DNA from 2 places in the Pseudomonas sp. FP2338 genome. Region 1 is predicted to be linked to the other one. Evidence: predicted binding sites of a transcription regulator. Region 1 holds the regulator's gene; the other holds the start of a gene.

Region 1 (4,212 bases):
GCCTGTCGATCGACAGCGGCCAGATCGTCGGCTTGCTCGGCCCTAACGGCGCCGGCAAGACCACCTGCTTCTATATGATTGTTGGCCTGGTCCAGGCGGATCAGGGCCGTGTATTGATTGACGATCTGGACGTAAGCCACCAGCCGATGCACGGTCGTGCGCGCGCGGGAATCGGCTATCTTCCCCAGGAGGCGTCGATCTTCCGCAAACTGTCGGTGTCCGACAACATCATGGCGATCCTCGAGACCCGCAAGGAGCTCGACCGTGACGGCCGTCGCAAAGAGCTGGAAAGCCTGCTGCAGGAGTTCCACATCAACCACATCCGCGACAACCTCGGCATGAGCTTGTCCGGTGGTGAGCGTCGCCGAGTGGAAATCGCCCGTGCACTGGCTACCGCGCCGAAGTTCATCCTGCTGGACGAACCTTTTGCCGGTGTCGACCCGATCTCGGTTGGCGATATCAAGCAGATCATCCATCACCTCAAGGCCAAGGGCATCGGTGTATTAATCACCGACCACAACGTGCGTGAGACGCTCGATATCTGCGAAACCGCCTATATCGTCAACGATGGGCAACTGATTGCAGAAGGTGATTCCGCCACTATCCTGGCCAATGAACTGGTGAAGGAAGTGTACCTGGGTCACGAGTTCCGCCTGTAAACACGGTGGTATCAGGCCAGTGCCAGGGGCGCGTGCAAGTCAATAAAAACCTCAGTTTTTTTATTGTTACCGCGCTCTAGGCAAAGCCCCTGATATCAGGCATATAATTTGCTTATGTTTGGCGCTCACGCGCCCTGTCGTGGATGGCGCATTGCGCCGGCGAATAAGGTGTTAAGCCCCTGCCATGAAACCATCGCTAGTCCTGAGAATGGGCCAGCAGCTGACGATGACACCGCAGCTGCAACAGGCCATCCGCCTGCTCCAATTGTCGACACTGGACCTGCAACAGGAAATCCAGGAGGCCCTGGAGTCCAATCCGATGCTCGAACGCCAGGAAGAAGGCGACGACTTCGATAATGCAGACCCGCTGGCCGACAACATCGAGCAAAAACCCAACCCCGATGTGCAGGAACCGTCCTATCAGGAAACCGCCCCTACAGTGGATAACCTTGAGGAAGGCGAATGGAACGAACGCATTCCCAACGAGCTTCCCGTCGACACCGCCTGGGAAGACGTCTACCAGACCAGCGCCAGCAGCCTGCCCAGCAATGACGACGACGAGTGGGACTTCACTACCCGCACGTCCGCCGGTGAGAGCCTGCAAAGCCATTTGCTGTGGCAACTGAACCTGGCGCCGATGTCCGACACCGATCGCCTGATCGCCGTAACCCTGATCGACTGCATCAACAATCAGGGCTACCTGGACGAGACGCTCGACGAGATTCTGGAAGCCTTCGACCCGGAACTGGACATCGAGCTGGACGAAATCGAAGCCGTCCTGCATCGCATCCAACAGTTCGAGCCTGCCGGCATTGGCGCTCGCACCTTGAGCGAATGCCTGTTGCTGCAACTGCGCCAACTGCCGGCCAAGACCCCTTGGCTCGTCGAGGCCCAGCGCCTGGTCACCGACTACATCGACCTGCTGGGCAGCCGCGACTACAGCCAGTTGATGCGCCGCATGAAGCTCAAGGAAGATGACCTGCGCCAGGTCATCGAACTGGTGCAGAGCCTCAACCCGCGCCCCGGCTCGCAGATCGAGTCCAGCGAAGCCGAATATGTCGTGCCTGACGTGATCGTGCGCAAAGACAACGAACGCTGGCTGGTGGAGCTGAACCAGGAGTCGGTGCCACGCCTGCGGGTCAACCCGCAGTACGCAGGCTTTGTGCGCCGCGCCGACACCAGCGCCGACAACACCTTCATGCGCAACCAATTGCAGGAAGCGCGCTGGTTCATCAAGAGCCTGCAAAGCCGCAACGAAACCCTGATGAAAGTGGCCACCCAGATCGTCGAGCACCAGCGCGGCTTCCTGGAATATGGCGACGAGGCGATGAAGCCGCTGGTCCTGCATGACATTGCCGAGGCTGTGGGCATGCATGAATCGACGATTTCCCGCGTGACCACACAGAAATTCATGCATACCCCACGGGGTATTTATGAGCTGAAATACTTTTTCTCCAGCCACGTCAGCACCTCCGAAGGCGGTGAATGCTCGTCCACAGCGATCCGCGCGATCATCAAAAAACTGGTTGCGGCGGAAAATCAGAAAAAGCCATTGAGTGACAGTAAGATCGCTGGTTTACTGGAGGCACAAGGCATTCAGGTCGCCCGTCGAACCGTCGCCAAGTACCGCGAGTCCCTCGGGATCGCGCCTTCCAGCGAGCGTAAGCGTTTGATGTGACGGGCGGGCCATAGCGTTCCAGTGGTGGGTATTCCTACCCACCGCTTTATGCACTGGCAACGAAGGAGAAGCTGTATGCAAGTCAACATCAGTGGACACCAACTGGAAGTCACCAAGCCCCTGCGTGAGTACACCGAAAGTAAGCTGAACAAGCTTGCGGGGCATTTTGACAAGATCACCAACGTGCAGGTCATCATGGAGGTCGATAAGCTCAAGCAGAAAATCGAGGCCACCCTGCATGTACCGAATGCGAAGCTCGTCGCCAATGCCGAGCATGAAGACATGTATGCGGCGATTGACTCGCTCTACGACAAGCTGGACCGCCAACTCATAAAGCATAAGGAAAAGAATCTGCACCTGATGCAAGGTACAGGTCGTTAACTCTCCCCCATGATCCAACTTGAAACCATCCTGACCCCCGGCCGTTCCCTCGTGAACGCGCCGGGCGGCAGTAAGAAAAAAGCCCTCGAACACATCGCCAACCTGATCAGCCGTGAAGTGCCTGAGCTGGATGAGCAAGTCGTGTTCAAGGCCCTGATCGACCGTGAAAAACTGGGCTCCACCGGTTTTGGCAACGGCATCGCCATTCCTCACTGCCGCCTTGAAGGCTGCACGTCTCCCGTCAGTGCGCTATTGCACCTGCAGGAGAAAATCGATTTCGACGCCATCGACGGCGCCCCGGTTGACCTGCTGTTCGTTCTGCTGGTCCCGCAAGCCGCCACCGATGCGCACCTGGAACTGCTTCGGCAGATAGCCAGCATGCTCGACCGCAAGGAAGTACGCGACAGACTGCGCAGTGCCAGCAGCAACGAGGCGCTATATCAGGTTGTACTCGATGAGCAAAACAGGCAGTAATCATGCGTTTGATCATCGTCAGCGGCCGTTCCGGCTCGGGTAAAAGCACCGCCCTCAACGTCCTTGAGGACAATGGTTTCTATTGCATCGACAACCTGCCGGCGGGCCTGCTGCCGGAGTTGGCCGAACGCGCCCTGATCCACACTGAACTGGCGCAGCCACTGGTGGCCGTCTCGATTGACGCCCGCAACCTGCCCAGCCACCTTGAGCGCTTCCCGCAACTGCTCGAGGAAGTACGCGCCAAGCATATTCATTGCGATGTGCTGTACCTGGATGCCGACGAGGAGACGCTGCTCAAGCGTTTCTCCGAAACCCGTCGACGTCACCCCCTCAGCAGCCCGCATCGCTCCCTGGCCGAAGCCATCGAGGACGAAACCTCGCTGTTAGGGCCGATCATTGACCTCGCTGATCTCAAGATCAACACCACGGACCTCAACCTGTATCAGTTGCGCGATGCGATCAAGCTGCGCCTGCTGAACCAGCCGGAGCCAGGCACGGCCTTTCTGGTTGAGTCGTTCGGGTTCAAGCGCGGGATGCCGGTGGATGCCGATCTGGTGTTCGACGTGCGCTGCCTGCCCAACCCTTACTGGAAGCCGGAGCTGCGTGACCAGTCCGGTTTGGACCAGCCGGTGGCCGAGTACCTGGCGGCGCAACCGGATGTCGAGGAGATGTTCCAGGATATCTCCAGCTACCTGCTCAAATGGTTACCGCGCTTTGCCGCAAGTAATCGGGCTTATGTCACCATTGCCATCGGCTGCACCGGCGGCCACCATCGCTCCGTCTACCTGACCGAACGCCTGGGCCAGGTGCTGCAACAAACCCTCAAGAACGTCCAGGTTCGCCACCGCGACCTTAGCTGAAAGGAACACCCCCGCGATGCCCGCTCTGGAAATTGAAATCATCAACAAGCTGGGCCTGCACGCCCGCGCCTCGGCTAAATTCGTCGGCGTTGCCGGGCAGTTCCCTTGCCAGATCCGCGCCGGGCGCACGCCAGAGTCGATGGTCGATGGCAAAAGCATC
Region 2 (4,212 bases), 630 kb from region 1:
GACGGATGTCGACGACGATCTGGCCGGCCAGGGCTTCGCTGACTTCTTCGATTTGCACATCCTGGCCCAATTCATCGATGACACGATCGATCGGGACCAGTTTGGCGTTCTCGAGCGCACGCTCAAGAATCGCCATATCAAACTGTTGTTCTTCATACTCCACGCGGTTGCGCTTGGCGTGGGTCTTGGGGTTCACCGAAATGACCCCGCAATATTCAGGCATGTGCTTGGCAAAGTCGGCCGTGCCGATTTCTTCTGCCAGGTCGATGATGTCCTGCTTATGGCTGGCGATCAGCGGGCGCAAGACCAGCTTCTCGGTGACGCAATCAATGAGCGACAGGTTCGGCAGCGTCTGGCTGGAGACCTGGGAGATCGCTTCACCGGTCACCAACGCGTCGATCTGCAACTGATCGGCGATTCGGGACGCAGCGCGCAACATCATACGCTTCAATACCACGCCCATATGACTGTTATCGACTTTGCCGAGAATTTCGCCCAGCACTTCCTCGAACGGCACGCTTACAAATAGCACGCGTTGGGAGCTGCCGTACTTCTTCCAGATAAAGTGCGCGACTTCCATCACGCCCAATTCGTGTGCACGCCCGCCCAGGTTAAAGAAGCAGAAGTGGCTCATCAGGCCGCGGCGCATGATCTGGTAGGCCGCCACCGTGGAATCGAAACCGCCGGACATGAGTACCAGGGTCTGTTCCAGGGCGCCCAGCGGGTAGCCGCCGATGCTGTTGTGCTGGCTGTGGATCACAAACAACCGTTGGTCGCGAATTTCCATGCGCACTTCAATTTGCGGCGCTTTCAGGGAAATTCCGGCGGCGCCGCACTCACGACGCAGCTTGCTGCCGACGTATTTCTCGACATCCATGGAGCTGAAGGTGTGCTTGCCGGCGCGCTTGCAGCGCACCGAAAAGATCTTGCCTTCAAGCGCACTGCCGTAGTGCTTTTTGCACTTTTCGGTGATGTCGTCGAAGTCGCCCAACGGGTACTCATCCACCTGCAGGAAATGCGCGATGCCCGGCATGCAGCTCAGGCGCTCGGTCATGTCCTTCAAGGCTTTGGCGTCGGTAATACGGGTTTCCAGCTCGAGGTTGTCCCACACGCCATTCACCACCACAGCCGGGTCCAGGTCACGGAGCACGGCACGGATGTTCTTGGCCAACTGACGGATGAAACGCGTCCGTACCGGTCGGCTTTTGATGGTGATCTCGGGGAAGACTTTTACGATTAATTTCATGGAAACAGCGCGCGCCGGGCCTGCTGAAAAAGGGGGGCGCGGATTATAGCGGAAATCGCTCAAGGTTTAACCAGTTAATATGCATCTCAGATGCAACGCACCAAAACGGGTCATTTGCGCAAATTAACGCTACATTGCAGTGCGTTATTTATTCCGCTTCAGCGGATTGCACCGTTATAGGGGCCATTTTGAGGCAAAAAGGCCATGTTGGCGCACTGGCATGCAATTTGCTCTCTTGTGAGGCAGGTTGCCTTGGTCGAGTATTCGCGCCGGCATCACCCACATTCTAAGGGCTAACTCCACTACCCCAGCCCGAAGCCACCCGGAGGACACCATGTCGAAGTCGGTTCAACTCATCAAAGATCATGACGTTAAATGGATTGATCTGCGCTTCACGGACACTAAAGGTACTCAGCACCACGTGACCATGCCGGCTCGTGACGCGCTGGATGATGCGTTCTTCGAAGAAGGCAAAATGTTCGACGGTTCCTCCATTGCCGGCTGGAAAGGCATCGAAGCTTCCGACATGATCCTGATGCCGGACGACAGCACTGCCGTACTCGACCCGTTCACCGAAGACCCAACGCTGATCATCGTCTGCGACGTGATCGAGCCTTCGACCATGCAAGGCTACGACCGCGACCCACGTGCGATCGCCAAGCGTGCCGAGGAATACCTGAAGTCGACCGGTATCGGCGACACCGTATTCGTAGGCCCGGAGCCAGAATTCTTCATCTTTGATTCGGTCAAGTTCAAGTCCGACATCTCCGGCTCCATGTTCAAGATCTTCTCCGAACAAGGTTCGTGGATGTCTGACCAGGACATCGAAGGCGGCAACAAAGGCCACCGTCCAGGCGTCAAAGGTGGCTACTTCCCAGTTCCGCCGTTCGACCACGACCACGAAATCCGTACCTCCATGTGCAACGCCATGGAAGAAATGGGCCTGGTCATCGAAGTTCACCACCACGAAGTGGCGACTGCCGGCCAGAACGAAATCGGCGTGAAGTTCAACACCCTGGTGGCCAAGGCTGACGAAGTTCAGACCCTGAAGTACTGCGTACACAACGTGGCGGATGCCTACGGCCGTACCGCTACCTTCATGCCTAAGCCGCTGTACGGCGATAACGGTTCGGGTATGCACGTTCACCTGTCCATCGCCAAAGATGGCAAGAACACCTTCGCTGGCGAAGGTTATGCCGGCCTGTCCGACACTGCCCTGTACTTCATCGGCGGTATCATCAAGCACGGTAAGGCCCTGAACGGCTTCACCAACCCGTCGACCAACTCCTACAAGCGTCTGGTCCCAGGTTTCGAAGCACCGGTAATGCTGGCCTACTCGGCGCGTAACCGTTCCGCTTCGATCCGTATTCCTTACGTGTCCAGCCCGCGCGCTCGCCGTATCGAAGCTCGCTTCCCGGACCCGGCAGCCAACCCATACCTAGCCTTCGCTGCGCTGGTAATGGCTGGCCTGGACGGTATCCAGAACAAGATCCACCCAGGCGACGCCGCCGACAAAAACTTGTACGACCTGCCGCCTGAAGAGGCCAAAGAGATCCCACAAGTGTGCGGCAGCCTGAAAGAAGCCCTGGAAGAACTGGACAAGGGCCGTGCGTTCCTGACCAAAGGCGGCGTATTCAGCGATGACTTCATCAACGCTTACATCGAGCTGAAAAGCGAAGAAGAAATCAAAGTACGCACCTTCGTACACCCACTGGAATACGAGCTGTACTACAGCTGCTGATCCGGTAGCGCTGCATAACGTGGCGTAACGAAAAAGACCTCCTTCGGGAGGTCTTTTTTTTGCCTGGCGTTCAGCGAGCCGGGGCGTGGCGGTCGAGCATGTTGCCAACCATCAAGGTGCCGAGGGCACTGAGCTGGTGAATCGCCAGGACGGTATCGCGGTGCTTGCCTTCCAGGGCCTCGGACAAATCAAGCAACAAGGTGCTGACCGAGGTAAAGGCTTCGAAGCTGTTGATCAGCAGGGATTCGTCGTCGCTGTCGGGGTCGATGGTGAAGACGGATGGGGGCGGATTTGGCGTTGGTTTGAACATTTTCTACATTCCTCTAATGAGGCCGCCTTCGCTTCGCTACTAAACGAAAGGGTGGCGGCTGTGCGCAGGTTAGTAGACCGGTGAATGTAGAAGCCCGGCGCATCCGAGGATGCCCTGCGCACAGCCACCATCAAGCACAGATTTGGGAAATCTGATTGATGGAGAATGCACGGCCTACAATTCGAATCCAGGCTACTAAACCTGATCGCTGATGAGCAGCGACCGAGCAACCTTAGAGACGACAAGCCAGCCGTACAAGCCGGCGGATTCTGGCGCACCTGTAGGCAAGCACGCAAGTTAAGGTAGCCTCTGGCTGACGCCGCTGCAGGCCTGCAACCCGATTAAAAATGTGGGAGCTGGCTTGCCTGCGATGGCATCCGCTGGGTATACCTGATGCACCGAGTTGCCCGCATCGCAGGCAAGCCAGCTCCCACAGGAGATCCGCTTTGAAACATCGACTTGTGTTCGCTCTGTTATTTGTCAGCGTCAGTGCGAGTGCCGCGCCGCCCACTCTGGAGCCTTTGCTCAACAGCATCGCCGAACGCCTGGAGATCGCCGACCAGGTAGCCCTGAGCAAATGGGACAGCCACAAGCCCGTGGAGGACAAAAAGCGCGAACAAGAGGTGATCGCCAGCGTCGCCGCCCAGGCGCCCACTTACAAACTCGACCCCGCCGCCGCCGAGCAGTTTTTCTCGGCGCAGATCGAGGCCAACAAGCTGGTGCAATACACCCACCTGTCCGATTGGCAGTTCCAGGGCAAAGCGCCCGACGACCCGCGCCCGGACTTGGTAAAACAGATCCGACCACAGCTGGACCAACTGCAAAAAACCCTGCTGCAGCAACTGGCCGACTTCACCCCCCAGCGCAGCGACCCGCAATGCCCGCAATGGCTGGCCACCGCCGTGCATGAGCCGC

What was found. The regulator sigma-54, encoded in region 1, starts transcription at its own class of promoters, with help from an activator protein. The targets are predictions, from matches to a motif close to ANTGGCATNNANNTTGCTNT.
Region 2: glnA (glutamate--ammonia ligase) is a predicted target of sigma-54. The motif match lies at 1,461-1,480, and genes of this name have one in related genera.

Annotation. Positions count from the first base shown of each region.
Region 1 is NZ_CP117436.1:1,038,378-1,042,589, reverse strand. Features, by position in the region: gene lptB (LPS export ABC transporter ATP-binding protein) at 1-659, shown strand, start outside; gene PSH96_RS04565 (RNA polymerase factor sigma-54) at 844-2,337, shown strand; gene hpf (ribosome hibernation-promoting factor, HPF/YfiA family) at 2,413-2,718, shown strand; gene ptsN (PTS IIA-like nitrogen regulatory protein PtsN) at 2,728-3,192, shown strand; gene rapZ (RNase adapter RapZ) at 3,195-4,052, shown strand; gene PSH96_RS04545 (HPr family phosphocarrier protein) at 4,069-4,212, shown strand, end outside.
Region 2 is NZ_CP117436.1:412,978-417,189, reverse strand. Features, by position in the region: gene thiI (tRNA uracil 4-sulfurtransferase ThiI) at 1-1,246, opposite strand, end outside; gene glnA (glutamate--ammonia ligase) at 1,581-2,987, shown strand; gene PSH96_RS01780 (DUF6124 family protein) at 3,058-3,297, opposite strand; gene PSH96_RS01775 (chorismate mutase) at 3,744-4,212, shown strand, end outside.